Regions from separate parts of the Streptomyces rectiverticillatus genome, predicted to be linked through region 1. Evidence: riboswitches for the same ligand, from Rfam matches in the RefSeq annotation. Region 1 holds a riboswitch; each other region holds the start of a gene.

Evidence for each region. Region 1 has a riboswitch for cobalamin ahead of metE (5-methyltetrahydropteroyltriglutamate--homocysteine S-methyltransferase). Riboswitches for the same ligand answer to the same signal wherever they lie in the genome.
Region 2: it holds a riboswitch for cobalamin, as region 1 does, so the genes downstream of both, FGW37_RS09775 (SCO2321 family membrane protein) here and metE (5-methyltetrahydropteroyltriglutamate--homocysteine S-methyltransferase) in region 1, are expected to answer to the same signal.
Region 3: it holds a riboswitch for cobalamin, as region 1 does, so the genes downstream of both, FGW37_RS21650 (ribonucleoside-diphosphate reductase subunit alpha) here and metE (5-methyltetrahydropteroyltriglutamate--homocysteine S-methyltransferase) in region 1, are expected to answer to the same signal.
Region 4: it holds a riboswitch for cobalamin, as region 1 does, so the genes downstream of both, FGW37_RS07740 (cobalamin biosynthesis protein) here and metE (5-methyltetrahydropteroyltriglutamate--homocysteine S-methyltransferase) in region 1, are expected to answer to the same signal.

The regions. Positions count from the first base shown of each region.
Region 1 is NZ_CP040752.1:568,139-571,503, forward strand. Features, by position in the region: gene FGW37_RS02270 (hypothetical protein) at 1-262, opposite strand, end outside; gene FGW37_RS02275 (hypothetical protein) at 477-869, shown strand; cobalamin riboswitch at 950-1,160, shown strand; gene metE (5-methyltetrahydropteroyltriglutamate--homocysteine S-methyltransferase) at 1,341-3,365, shown strand, end outside.
Region 2 is NZ_CP040752.1:2,294,043-2,297,407, reverse strand. Features, by position in the region: gene FGW37_RS09780 (SCO2322 family protein) at 1-632, opposite strand, end outside; gene FGW37_RS09775 (SCO2321 family membrane protein) at 629-1,906, opposite strand; cobalamin riboswitch at 2,119-2,246, opposite strand; gene FGW37_RS09770 (aldehyde dehydrogenase) at 2,593-3,365, shown strand, end outside.
Region 3 is NZ_CP040752.1:4,929,808-4,933,172, forward strand. Features, by position in the region: gene FGW37_RS21650 (ribonucleoside-diphosphate reductase subunit alpha) at 1-1,590, opposite strand, end outside; adenosylcobalamin-variant (AdoCbl-variant) riboswitch at 1,763-1,863, opposite strand; gene mctP (monocarboxylate uptake permease MctP) at 2,091-3,365, opposite strand, start outside.
Region 4 is NZ_CP040752.1:1,827,300-1,830,664, reverse strand. Features, by position in the region: gene FGW37_RS07745 (cobyric acid synthase) at 1-340, opposite strand, end outside; gene FGW37_RS07740 (cobalamin biosynthesis protein) at 370-1,335, opposite strand; cobalamin riboswitch at 1,464-1,583, opposite strand; gene FGW37_RS07735 (hypothetical protein) at 1,772-2,002, opposite strand; gene FGW37_RS07730 (inorganic phosphate transporter) at 2,029-3,267, opposite strand.

The DNA of each region.
Region 1 (3,365 bases):
GGGCCGCCGGCGAGGCGGACGCCCGGAAGGGCGGGAGGCAGGAGCGCCTGGAGGGCGATACCGAGGAGCGGGGCGAACGGGTGTCCGCGACGCAGTCGTCGGTGGCGGCGAACTCCACGGAGACGGAGCTCTCCTCCGCGGGGCCCAGGGCGTAGACCGTACCGCTCCCTCCGGAGAACAGCAGGAGGACGGAGACCAGCACGGCGACGACGGCCCGCACGGCGGGCCGCCACGGCAGCGGCTCAGGACTCCACAGGTTCATGCACTAAGCGTAATCAGTCAATTACTTTCGGCGCATTCCACCGTTCGGGTGAGGCCGTTGAATCGGACGCTGCATCTTCGTGCGGGAGCCGGGCACCTGGCCCGGATGGTCGCACAGCCCGCGCCGGAGCACCCGGGCGCGCCGTACGGTCGAGGCAGGGCCTCTCCGCTCGGCGGCGGACCCCGAACACGGCCAGGACGGCGAAGGAGGAGCAGTGACGGATGCCCGGGAGAGTGCGGACCACGTCAGCGTGCATCTGACGGACTGCGGCCACCAGGACGCGGGCGCCGTCTTCGGCGTCCTCGAGGCGGTCTTCCCCGAGGCCGGGCCGCCGCGCGGCGAGACCGGGCCCGGCGCCCCCGGCGCCGGCCCCATGATCTGGTGCATGAGCGTCGACACCCGGACGCGCACCGGCGGCGACGCGGTGCAGCCCGCGGGGACACCCCTGGCGGGCACGGTGACCGCCGATCTCTTCGGCGCGGCGGACCCCGTCCGCCAGGTCAAGGAGGAGCTCGAACGGGCCTTCGCCGTCGAGCACCGCGGGCACGTCTCCGGCGAGCACGAGATGGAGCTGCGCCTGCGCCTGGCCACGCTAACGGCCTCCTGAGGAAGGCCTGTTCGCGCGTTACGTGTCCCATGCCACAGTCCGGTATCCGAACAGGTCTGTCCGTGGGCCCGTCCGGCACCATATGGTGACGGTGCAGCCGGTTCGCCCTGCTCGCCAGGCAGGCGCGTCGCAAGAGGGAACCCGGTGGGAATCCGGGACTGCCCCGCAGCGGTGAGCGGGAACGACCGCCGTCATACGCACTGGATCCGCACGGATCCGGGAAGCGACGGCCAGTAGGTGCCCTATGGCGTGCCCGCGAGTCCGAAGACCTGCCGACTGCCCGTGCGCTGCCGAGCGCACGGAGATCCCGGTGACCTCGAGGGCGGGTCGGCGCACATACCAGGCGGGCACGGACGGCGGCGCACACGCGACCGCACTCCGGTGGCAACCCGCCCGGTTCCGTCGTTCCTTCGCGCCTTCCGCCCGTCCCCCGGGGTCATGGACGCACGCACGCTCGCGAAGGAGAGTTCCGTGACCAGCAAGTCCGCAGCCGCGGCAGCCCAGGCCACCGTGTACGGCTATCCCCGTCAGGGCCGCAACCGTGAACTGAAGAAGGCGATCGAGGGGTACTGGAAGGGCCGCGTCACCGCGGGCGCCCTCCGGGACACCGCCGCCGCACTGCGCCGCACCAATTGGCAGCAGCTGGCCGATGCCGGCGTTCACGAAGTGCCCACGGGTGACTTCTCGCTCTACGACCACGTCCTGGACACCAGCGTCATGGTCGGCGCGATCCCCGCGCGGCACCGCGCGGCCGTCGAAGCCGACTCCCTCGACGGCTACTTCGCCATGGCCCGCGGCACCCAGGACGTGGCGCCGCTGGAGATGACCAAGTGGTTCGACACCAACTACCACTACCTGGTCCCCGAGCTCGGCCCCGATACGGTCTTCACCGCGGACTCCACCAAGCAGGTCGCCGAGCTGAAGGAAGCCCTGGCCCTCGGCCTGACCCCCCGTCCGGTCCTCGTCGGCCCCGTCACCTACCTGCTGCTGGCCAAGGCCGCACCCGGCGTCGCCGCCGACTTCGAACCGCTCACCCTCCTCGACCGGCTGCTGCCGGTGTACGCCGAGGTGCTCGCCGACCTGCGGGCCGCCGGGGCCGCCTGGGTGCAGCTCGACGAGCCCGCCCTGGTCCAGGACCGCTCCCCCGCCGAGCTGAACGCCGCCGGCCGCGCCTACCGCGACCTGGGCGGCCTCACGGACCGGCCCCGGCTGCTCGTCGCCTCCTACTTCGACCGGCTCGGTGAGGCCCTGCCCGTCCTCGCCAAGGCCCCCGTCGAGGGCCTCGCCCTGGACTTCACCGGGCCCGCCGCCGCCAACCTCGACGACCTCGCGGCCGTAGGCGGACTGCCCGGCAAGCGCCTCCTGGCCGGCGTCGTCAACGGCCGCAACGTGTGGATCAACGACTTCGAGAAGTCCCTGTCCACCCTCGGCACCCTCCTCGGCCTCGCCGACCGCGTCGACGTCTCCTCCTCCTGCTCCCTGCTGCACGTCCCGCTGGACACGGCGGCCGAGCGGGAGATCGACCCGCAGATCGTGCGCTGGCTCGCCTTCGCCCGCCAGAAGACGGCCGAGGTCGTCACCCTGGCCCGCGGCCTGGCGCAGGGCACCGACACCATCGCGGCCGAACTGGCCGCCAACCGCGCCGACCTGGCCTCCCGCTCCGGCTCGGCCATCACCCGCGACCCGGCCGTGCGCGCCCGCGCCGCGGCCGTCACCGACGCCGACGGCCGCCGCTCGCAGCCGTACGCCCGGCGGGCGGCCGCACAGCGCGCCCACCTCGGCCTGCCGCTGCTGCCGACCACCACCATCGGCTCCTTCCCGCAGACGACGGAGCTGCGCACCGCCCGCGCCGACCTGCGCGCCGGGCGGATCGACGAGGCCGCGTACGAGCGGCGCATCGAGGCCGAGATCCGCGAGGTCATCTCCTTCCAGGAGAAGGCCGGCATCGACGTCCTGGTGCACGGCGAGCCCGAGCGCAACGACATGGTGCAGTACTTCGCCGAGCAGCTGACGGGCTATCTGGCCACGCAGCACGGCTGGGTCCAGTCGTACGGCACGCGCTACGTCCGCCCGCCGATCCTCGCCGGCGACATCTCCCGCCCCGAGCCGATGACCGTGCGCTGGACCCGCTTCGCCCAGTCGGTGGCGGGCCGCCCGGTCAAGGGCATGCTGACCGGCCCGGTCACCATGCTCGCCTGGTCGTTCGTCCGCGACGACCAGCCGCTCGGCGAGACCGCCCGCCAGGTGGCCCTCGCCCTGCGCGACGAGGTGAACGACCTGGAGGCCGCCGGGACGTCGGTGATCCAGGTGGACGAACCCGCCCTGCGCGAGACGCTGCCGCTGCGCGCCGCCGACCACGCCGGGTACCTCGCGTGGGCGACCGAGTCCTTCCGCCTGTCCACCAGCGGCGTCCGGCCGGACACCCAGATCCACACGCACATGTGCTACGCGGAGTTCGGCGACGTCCTCCAGGCCATCGACGACCTCGACGCCGAC
Region 2 (3,365 bases), 1.7 Mb from region 1:
CCGTCGTCGCCGGAGCCCGCGCCGTCGGAGCCTTCGCTCCCGGCCGGGCCCGGCTGTGCGCTCTCCGTGCCCTGGGATTCCTTCTTCGCGCCGCCGACCTGCTCGCCGCAGCCCGTCCGCGGGTAGCCGGCGATGGCGCACAGCAGCGCGGAGGAGTCGTAGCGCAGCGGCTTGGCGACGGCGGCCAGCGCCTCGCCCGCGGTCGCGTCCTCGCCCACCTGGGCGCAGGCCGAGCGGGCGGCGGGCGGCGTCTCGCCCTTGGGGGCGTCCGCGGCCGTGCCGAAGTCGAGGACGACGGCGACGCGCTTCGTACCGTCCTTGGCGGGCGTACGGTCGCAGACCGCCCCGAAGTCGGCGGCGGTGCGCGGCTTCGCGGCCTCGGAGGAGTCCGCGCTGACGGCGAACCGGAACCCGACGGCCTCGCCGTCACCGGGCCGGGCCGTGGCCGGCCCCTGCGTGGCGTACGCCCACTGCCCGCCGGAGCCCTGCCAGAACGACCAGTACCGGTACCCGGCGGCCTGCGCGGGGGCGGTGCCGAGGAGGGTGAGGAGCACGGCGGCGAGCCCGGCGGTGAGCGCGACGAGCGCGCCGCCGCGCGTCACCGTGCCGCGTGCCGCAGCGGCTCGGGTCACAGCTGCTGCTTCTTCTTGCGGCCGCTGATCAGGAAGCCGATGCCGGCGCCGAAGGCCAGGCCGACGCCCACGATCCACCACACGTTGACGGTGACGGAGTCGTCCTCCTTCTCCTCCTCCTTCGTCCCCATGCCGCCGGTGGCCTTCTTCTCCGGGGCCGGGCCCGTGGCGTTCAGCTGCGACACCAGGTCGGTGCCCGCGAAGTCGCGCGGGTCGCCGCCCGCCGCGCGGGTGGCCAGGATCAGCTTGGCGAGGCGGCCGGGCTGGTCCTTGGCCCACTCGGCGGTGCCGCTCTCCTTGGACTGCAGCCACTTCAGGGGCTTCTCGGCGGCCGAGCGGTGGCCGCCGGCGGCGAGGGCGAGGGCGGCGTCGGCGGTGTTGCCCTGGTCGGGCTTGGCGGGGGCGCCGGGCATGGACGGCAGCAGGTAGCCGCCGTTCTTGTCCGTGGCGGCCACGAGGTAGCCGTCGACGGCCTCGGCGGCAGCGGCGGCGTCCTTGGGCTTCGCCGGGTCGTCGCCGGAGCACTCCAGCGGCTTGACCGGCTGGTCGGCGTCCTTCTTCAGGGGCTCGACGAGGTAGCCCTTGCCGCGCGTGGCGAGCGCGGCGGCGGCGCTGGCGAGGTTGTCGGCGCGCAGCCCCTTGTCGTCCTTGAGGTACGCGAACGCGCCGCGCTCGCCCTCCTCCTTCGCGTCGCAGCCGAGCTGGAAGGTCAGCAGCGTCTCGACGGGGTTCTTGCCGCCCTTGGCGGCCTCCTTGGCCGGGTCCTGGCCGGCCGCGGCGAACGCGCCGAGGGCGATGGAGGTGGAGTTGGCGTCGCTGGGGCTGCCGGCCTGGTAGCCCCAGCCGCCGTCCTCGTTCTGGTGGGCCTTGAGCCAGTCGAGGCCCTTCTTGACGGCTTCCGAGCGGCCGCCGACGGCGGCGAGGCCCTGCACGGCCGCGGCGGTGGCGTCCGTGAACTCGTCCTTCCGGGGGTCGCACGCCTTGCTCGTGTCGGCGCGGTAGCCGGGGAAGCCGCCGTCCGCGCACTGCTGGCCGGCGAGCCAGTCGACGGCCTGCTTGGCCGGGACGACGCCCGTCGCGCTCTGCGCCATGAAGGCCAGGGACTGCCGGAAGACGCCGTCGAACTTGGGGTCCGCCGTGCCGTAGAGCCCGGGGGCAGCCGGGGACGGGGAGCCGGCGGCGACGGCGGCGGGGACCACGGCCGTGCTCAGTGCGGCGGCGGTGGCCAGGACCGCGGCGCCGCGGCGCGCGTGGACGACGAGGGAGGGGGCCATGGGGTCGTGCCTCTCGGGTGGGTGTCACTGCGGTGGCCGGCGTGCCGGGGTGCGCGGTGGCGCAGCCGTGCGCGGCTGCCGCCCCGCGAGTTTCGCGCGGTGGCACCGGGCTCGGCTCCGCATACCTCGACGGTGCCGGTGGACCGGGCGGCACCGCCAGGCGGTACGACCGGCTCCGGAAGCCTGCCGCCTGGCCCGGGTGGTCCGGCTCGTACGGCCGTGCCGGGGCGGCGGGCCGTAGTCACGGTTGCGGGTCAGCGCCGGATTTGCACCGGCTTTCCCCGTTCCGAGGCGGGATGAAGTTGTCACGGACACTTTAACCGGCCGGGAACCGGCCGGGTCGGGGCCCGGCCGTCCGGTGAGCGGGGCGGCCGGCGGCTCCGCCGGGCCCCCGCAGGCCCCGCCGAGTCGGCCGTCCACCGGCCCCGCCCGGCCCCGCCGGGCCCGTCGCCCCCGTTGCCTCGGCGCCGGGGGAGCTGCTAACTGTCTGATGCAGCGTCAGATTCGACGCTCAGGGCTCCGCAGACGCGCGGGAGGCATCGGGCATGAACCAGGACATGAACCGAGACCTGAACCGGGACCCGGACCGGGACCTGAACCGGGACCCGGACCGGGACCTGAACCGGGACCCGGACCGGGACGGGAACGGACTGATCGAGCACGGGCAGCTCTTCATCGGCGGCACCATGACCGACCCCGCCGGCCGCGCCGTCATCGACGTGGTGTCGCCGCACTCCGAGGAGGTCATCGGCCGCGTCCCGCACGCCTCGCGCGAGGACGTCGACCGCGCCGTGGCCGCGGCCCGCACCTCCTTCGACTCCGGGATCTGGGCGGACCTGCCGGCGGCCGAGCGCATCGAGGTCGTCACCCGGATCAAGGACGGCATCGCCGCCCGGCACGAGGAGCTGGCCCGTACCGTCTCCGCCCAGAACGGCTCCCCCTACTCCTGGAGCGTCCTCGCCCAGGCCCTCGGCGCGATGATGGTGTGGGACTGCGCCGTCGCCGTCGCCCGCGACCTGCCCTACGAGGAGCGGCGGGCGGGCGCCCTCGGGCCGCTGCTGGTGCGGCGCGAGCCCGTCGGCGTCGTCGCGGCCGTCGTGCCGTGGAACATGCCCCAGCTGGTGGCCGCGGCCAAGCTCGCGCCCGCGCTGCTGACCGGCTGCTCGGTGGTGCTCAAGCCCTCGCCCGAGACGCCCCTGGACGCCTACCTGCTGGCGGAGATCGTCACCGAGGCGGGCCTGCCGGAGGGGGTGCTGTCCATCCTTCCCGCGGAGCGCGAGGTCAGCGAGTACCTCGTCGGCCACCCGGGCGTCGACAAGGTGGCCTTCACCGGCTCGGTCGCGGCGGGCAAGCGCGTCATGGAGGTCGCCTCACGCAACCTCACCCGCGTCACCCTGGAGCTCGGCGGGAAGTCCGCGGCGATCATCCTGCCGGACGCCGACCTGGACGCGGCCGTCAC
Region 3 (3,365 bases), 4.4 Mb from region 1:
GCGCAGGCGGAAGAAGACGTCCTGCAGGCCCATCAGGCCCAGGCCCACCGGGCGCCAGCGGTTGTTGGAGCTGCCGGCCTGCTCAGTCGGGTAGAAGTTGATGTCCACGACGCGGTCGAGGAAGGTGACGGCCGTGCGGACCGTGCGGTCGAGCTTCTCCCAGTCCATCTCGCCGCCGGCACCGAGGTGCTGCGCGAGGTTGACGGAGCCCAGGTTGCAGACCGCGGTCTCGCCGTCGTTCGTGACCTCGAGGATCTCGGTGCAGAGGTTCGAGGAGTGGACGACCGCGCCCTTCTCGGCCGTCTGGTTGGCGGTGCGGTTGGCGGCGTCCTTGAACGTCATCCAGCCGTTGCCGGTCTGCGCGAGGGTGCGCATCATGCGGGCGTAGAGCACGCGGGCCGGGATCTGCTTGACGGCCTTGCCCTCGGCCTCGTACTTGCGGTACGCGGCGTCGAACTCGTCGCCGTAGAGGTCGACCAGGTCGGGCGTGTCGGCCGGGGAGAACAGCGACCACTCGGCGTCGGCCTCGACGCGGCGCATGAACTCGTCCGGGATCCAGTGCGCGATGTTGAGGTTGTGGGTGCGGCGGGCCTCCTCACCGGTGTTGTCGCGGAGCTCCAGGAACTCCTCGATGTCGGCGTGCCAGGTCTCGAGGTAGACGCAGGCCGCGCCCTTGCGGCGGCCGCCCTGGTTGACGGCGGCGACGGAGGCGTCGAGGGTGCGCAGGAACGGCACGATGCCGTTGGAGTGGCCGTTGGTGCCGCGGATCAGCGAGCCGCGCGAGCGGATGCGGCTGTACGACAGGCCGATGCCGCCGGCGTGCTTCGACAGGCGCGCCACCTGGTGGTAGCGGTCGTAGATCGAGTCCAGCTCGTCCAGCGGGGAGTCCAGCAGGTAGCAGGACGACATCTGCGGGTGGCGGGTGCCGGAGTTGAAGAGCGTGGGGGAGGACGGCAGGTACGACAGGGTGCTCGTCAGGCCGTACAGCTCGGCGACGTCGGCGACGGCGCGCACGGAGTGGTCCTCGGCCAGGCCGCAGGCCACGCGCAGCAGGAAGTGCTGCGGGGTCTCGATCACGTTGCGGGTGATCGGGTGGCGCAGCAGGTAGCGGCTGTGCAGGGTGCGCAGGCCGAAGTAGCCGAAGCGGTCGTCGGCGCCGTCGGCGAGGGCCGTCTCGACCAGCTCGTCCAGGCGCGCGGCGTGGGTGGCCACGAAGGCGGCGGTGTCGTCCGCGATCAGGCCTTCCCGGTGGCCGACGGCGACCGAGGCGGAGAAGGACGTGGCGCCCTGGCCGGCGGCCTCATCGGCGATCGCGCGGGTGAGCAGCCGGGCGGCGAGCTTGGAGTACTCGGGCTCCTCGGCGATCAGCCCGGCGGCGGCCTCGGTGGCGAGGGAGCGCAGCTCGGCCTCGTCCGAGCTCGCGCTCCGGCCCCGCAGCGCGGCGGCGGCGACCTTGCCCGGGTCGGTGGCGGGAAGGTCGGCGGTGAGGTCGGTCAGGGTGCGCAGCAGCGCGGTCCCGGGGCCGCCGGTCGCTTCTTCCGCAGTCACTGAGACGGACCCTGAAACCGGGTCTGCGGGCGCGATGGTCACTGAGGCTCTCCCTCGCTCGGCTGGGTGGGCCGGCGGGAGGGCACGACGGTCGCGCACGGGCACGCCTGATGGACCAGGGCATGCCTCGTAGGCGTCCGCCGGCCCAACCCGCGAGGCCCGGACGAATTCAACGCCCATAGCCGAGCCCAGGGCAGGCTCGGTGGAGGGCGTGCTGCCGGCAGGTACTCGGACTCCTGCATGCGCGGCTTAACGGCATACATGCACCGTTGCGGGACAGTTCCGGATTTTCACCGGATTCCCCTGCGACGACAGCGAGGACGAGCATACATCTAGTGCCGCCCCTCGCACGCGCCCCCACATGTTGTGTCGCGCGGTAAGCGCATGGGTCGGAATGTGTTATCAGGCCCCGGTGTTGAGGGTGGGTTCGCAGGTCGGAGGGGGGTCGGGCGCGGGGCACGGCGAAGGGCCGTCACGCCCCTTCCAGGGGGGCGTGACGGCCCGGTCGGCTCCGCGGGGCGAGGGCCCCGCGGAGGGTCGCTCTAATGGCCTCCAGGGGCCCCTGCGGTGGCCGGCGGGAGCTCGCTCCGGACCCCGGGGTCGCCGGCGTCCGCCGTGTAGTCCGCCGCCGTGGTCTCGTCCGTGCCGTCCGGCACGCGGAGCGCCTTCAGGGCGAACGTCAGAACGATGACGACGATCACATTGAGCGCGAAGGCGGTGAGCCCGATATAGCCCTTTTCTCCAATAAGGGGGATGAGGTTGGTATTCCCGAAATGATCCTGCGTCGCGCTCGGCGTGTCGTACGCCTTCCAGGTGCCGTACCCCATCCCTGCGGCCCAGCCGGCCAGCAGGGCCCAGCGGTGGAACCAGCGGGTGAAGAGCCCGCCCACGAGCGCGGGGACGGTCTGCAGGATCCAGATGCCACCGAGCAGCTGGAAGTTGATGGCGACGGTCTTGTCCATGGTGAGGACGAAGACGAGCGCGCCGACCTTCACCAGCAGCGAGGCGAGCTTGGAGACCTTCGCCTCGTGCCCGGGCGAGGCGTCCGGCCGGATGAAGTCCTTGTAGATGTTGCGGGTGAAAAGGTTCGCCGCGGCGATCGACATGATCGCGGCCGGGACCAGGGCGCCGATGCCGATGGCGGCGAAGGCCACGCCCGTGAACCAGTCCGGGAACATGTTCTCGAACAGCTGGGGGATCGCGAGCTGCCCGTTCTTCACCTTGATCCCCGCGGCGATGGCCATGAAGCCGAGCATCGCGAGCAGGCCCAGCATCAGGGAGTACAGCGGCAGGATCGTGGTGTTGCGGCGGATGACGTTGCGGCCTTTGCTGGAGAGAACCGCGGTCACCGAGTGGGGGTAGAGGAAGAGCGCCATCGCCGAGCCGAGCGCGAGCGTCGCGTACGCCCACTGCGCGTCCGGACCGCTCACCAGGGCGCCGCGCGGCTTTCCGGTCTCCGGGTTCTTGACCGCGAACGCTTCGCCCGCCTTGCTGAAGATGTGGTCGAAACCGCCCAGCTTGATGGGGATGTAGATGATCGCCACGATGATCACGATGTAGATCAGCGCGTCCTTGACGAAGGCGATCAGCGCGGGCGCCCGCAGCCCGGAGGAGTAGGTGTAGGCCGCGAGCACGCCGAAGGCGATGAGCAGCGGCAGATCCTTCATAAACCAGTTCGACCCGCCACCCACGCCCAGCACGTCCAGGACCGCCTGGATGCCGACGAGCTGCAGCGCGATGTACGGCATCGTCGCGAGGATGCCGGTGAGCGCGAGGGCGAGCGAGAGGCCCTTCGAGCCGAAGCGGCCGCGGACGAA
Region 4 (3,365 bases), 1.3 Mb from region 1:
CGAACAGCTGCTCCTGACGGCCCGCGTGATAGCCGCGCGCACTGAGCTCGCCCACCGGCTTGCCCATCAGCACGACCTGGCTGCTGCGGTCGCCGCCCGGCTTGAGCAGCACAGGGTTCATGAGGGCGCTGGGCTCCACGCGGGCCGCGGCCGCCTGCATGGCCTGGGCCCGGCCTATCTCCGCGCCCTCACGCGTCACGAACGAGTTGAGCGACATGTTCTGCGCCTTGAACGGCGCGACCTTGACGCCCTTGCGGGACAGCCAGCGGCAGATGCCGGCCGTCACCACGCTCTTGCCCGCGTCCGAGGTGGTGCCGGCCACCAGCAGGCCCCCGCCCAGCGGGCCCGCGGGCCCGCTCCTGTCAGCCGTCACCGGCTCCTCCTCCGTGCGTACCGTGCGAAGCTTCCGACAGAGAGCCTGCCCACCACGGCCGTTCCCAGGGCCAGCAGGGAGATCCGGTGCGAGAGGCGTACGGCGCGCTCGATGTCGTCCGTGGCCACCGGGCGGTTCTCCGCCCCCAGCACGGGACGGTGCTCGACGCGGCCCGCGTACGCGAGGGTGCCGCCCAGGCGCACACCGAGGGCGCCCGCGAACGCGGCCTCCACGGGGCCCGCGTTGGGGCTGGGGTGGCGGGACGCGTCCCGCCGGGCCACCCGCCAGGCGCCGCGCGGATCCGGGCCCGCGAGGACGGCGAGGGCCGCGGTGAGACGGGCGCCGGGCCAGCCGGCGACGTCGTCGAGACGGGCCGAGGCCCAGCCGAAGCGGCGGTAGCGGGGGGACTTGTGGCCCACCATCGCGTCCAGCGTGTTCACCGCCCGGAAGCCCACCAGCCCCGGCACGCCCCCCAGGGCGCCCCACACCAGCGCGCCGACGACGGCGTCGGAGGTGTTCTCGGCGACGGACTCCACGACGGCGCGCGCGATCTGCTGCCCGTCCAGGGCCTGCGGGTCGCGCCCGCACAGGTGCGGCAGGCGCTCGCGGGCGACGTCCACGTCGCCGGCGGCGAGCGCGCCGCCGATGGCGCGGGCCTCGCGGCCCAGGGAGGTGCCCCCGAGCACGGCCCAGGTGGCCGCGGCGGTCAGGGCGACGCCGGCGGGGCGGGAAGAGCGCGCGGCGCGCGCCAGCAGCGCGGCACCGGCGGCGGCGCCGCCCGCGCACAGCAGGGCGTGCACGGCGCCGTGGCCGCGGTGGTCGCGCCACAGGCGCTGCTCGACGGCCTGGGCGGCGCGGCCGAACGCGGCCACGGGGTGGCCGCGGCGGGGGTCGCCCAGGACGCGGTCACCGAGGAAGCCGAGGGCGGCGCCGCACGCGAAACCGATCGGATCGGCACGCATCGGCTCAGACCGCCGTCACGCCTCGGCGGGGGGAGGGGAGTGTGCGGGGCGTTCGGTGGCGGGCGCCGGGCATGACGATGTGTCCTCACTCAGGGTCCGCGCCCTGGCTCGACGTGACCGGCGACCAGAGTCTCCTGGCTCCCGGATCCGCGCCGCCCCGGCCTTCCGGCTCGCCGCCGTGGCATCGCGTGGGGGAGACGCTCCCCGGTGACAGTGGCGGGACCGCGCCGGATTCACACCGGCTTCCTCTGCTGTCGCCGTTTGGCTCCGGAAGTCCACCATGTGCCGCGGGCGCCGTCAACTCACCTCTGACCTGGCCCGACCTGCCGTCCCCGGCTACGCCGAGCGGCCCGGGGCTGCCTGCGGCCCCCGGGAGGGAAACGCAGCGGCCGGGGCCCCCGGTGGGGAGCCCCGGCCGTCGAAGCGGGTCCGGCGGTCAGGCCACGATCAGGTAGATGCCGTACCCCACGGCCGCGGCGCACAGTGCGAAGCAGGCGTACGCGCCGGTGCGCGCCACCACGCCCGGGCCGGCCGCCGGGGCGGTGGCGGTGGGCCCGGCCTTGCGGGACGTGCCCACGATGCCGAGGGTGAAGACGGCCACGAGGCCGAGGGTGGCCACGAGGCTGACGCCGAAGACCTGGCCGAGTGCTGCCCAGTCGATGTTCATGGTGGTTCTCCTCCGTTGCCCGGCGGTCAGCCGGCCGTCGCGGGGGCGGGGGTGGCGGCGGCCGGGGCGGCGGTGGGGCCGGCCGGCGGCGGCGACACGGCCTGGAGGGCCGCGGTGACCACGCCGACGGGCTCCGCCGGGGCCGGGACGACGCCCTGCGGCTCGTTGAGGTCGTTGACGTTGTCGTGCGTGACCGGCTTGCGGCGCGAGGCCACCCAGATCGCGCCGCAGGCGACCAGCGCGAGGACGGCGACCGCGGTCACGCCCCAGTCGCCCTGGTCCGCCAGGAGCGCGGCGCCGGCGCCGACGAGGCCGGCGGCCGGGAGGGTCAGGCCCCAGGCGGCGATCATGCGGCCGGCGGTGGACCAGCGCACCACGCCGCCCTTGCGGCCCATGCCCGCGCCCATGACGGCGCCGGAGCAGACCTGGGTCGTGGAGAGCGCGAAGCCGATGTGGGAGGAGGCCAGGATGGTGACGGCGGCGCCGGTCTGGGCGGCGAAGCCCTGCGGCGGCTGGATGTCGGCCAGGCCCTTGCCGAGGGTGCGGATGATGCGCCAGCCGCCGAGGTAGGTGCCGAGCGCGATGGCGATGCCGGCGGAGGCGATGACCCACATCGGCGGGTCGGCGTCCACGCCCAGGGCGCCGCCGGAGATCAGCGCGAGGGTGATGACGCCCATGGTCTTCTGGGCGTCGTTGGTGCCGTGGGCGAGGGAGACCAGGGCGGCCGAGGCGATCTGCCCGGCGCGGTAGCCCTTGGCGCTGGCCTCGGGGTCGGCGTTGCGCGCCAGGCGGTAGGTCATGCGGGTGGCCAGCACGGTCGCCAGGCCGGCCACGACCGGGGCGACGACGGCGGGGATGAGGACCTTCATGACGACGGCGTCACCGTGGACGGCGCCGGTGCCCACCGAGGCGATGGTCGCGCCGATCAGGCCGCCGAACAGCGCGTGCGAGGAACTGGAGGGCAGGCCCGCGAGCCAGGTGAGCAGGTTCCAGACGATCGCGCCGACCAGTCCGGCGAAGATGATCTCCGGCCGGATTCCTGATTCGTCGACGATGCCCTTGGAGATCGTCGCCGCGACCTCCACGGACAGGAAGGCGCCTACGAGATTGAGCACGGCCGACATGGCCACCGCGACCTTGGGCTTGAGCGCCCCGGTGGAGATGGTGGTGGCCATGGCGTTGGCCGTGTCGTGGAAGCCGTTCGTAAAGTCGAACACCAAGGCCGTGACGATCACGATCCCGATGAGAAGCGTGATGTGTTCCATTCACCCAGGCAATCAGCTCGATGGTCAGTACAGCGTGGACCGTAAAGACCCTGGGTGAACGGAAGGTGAACTGGGTCGGACTGATCAGTGACGCGAGC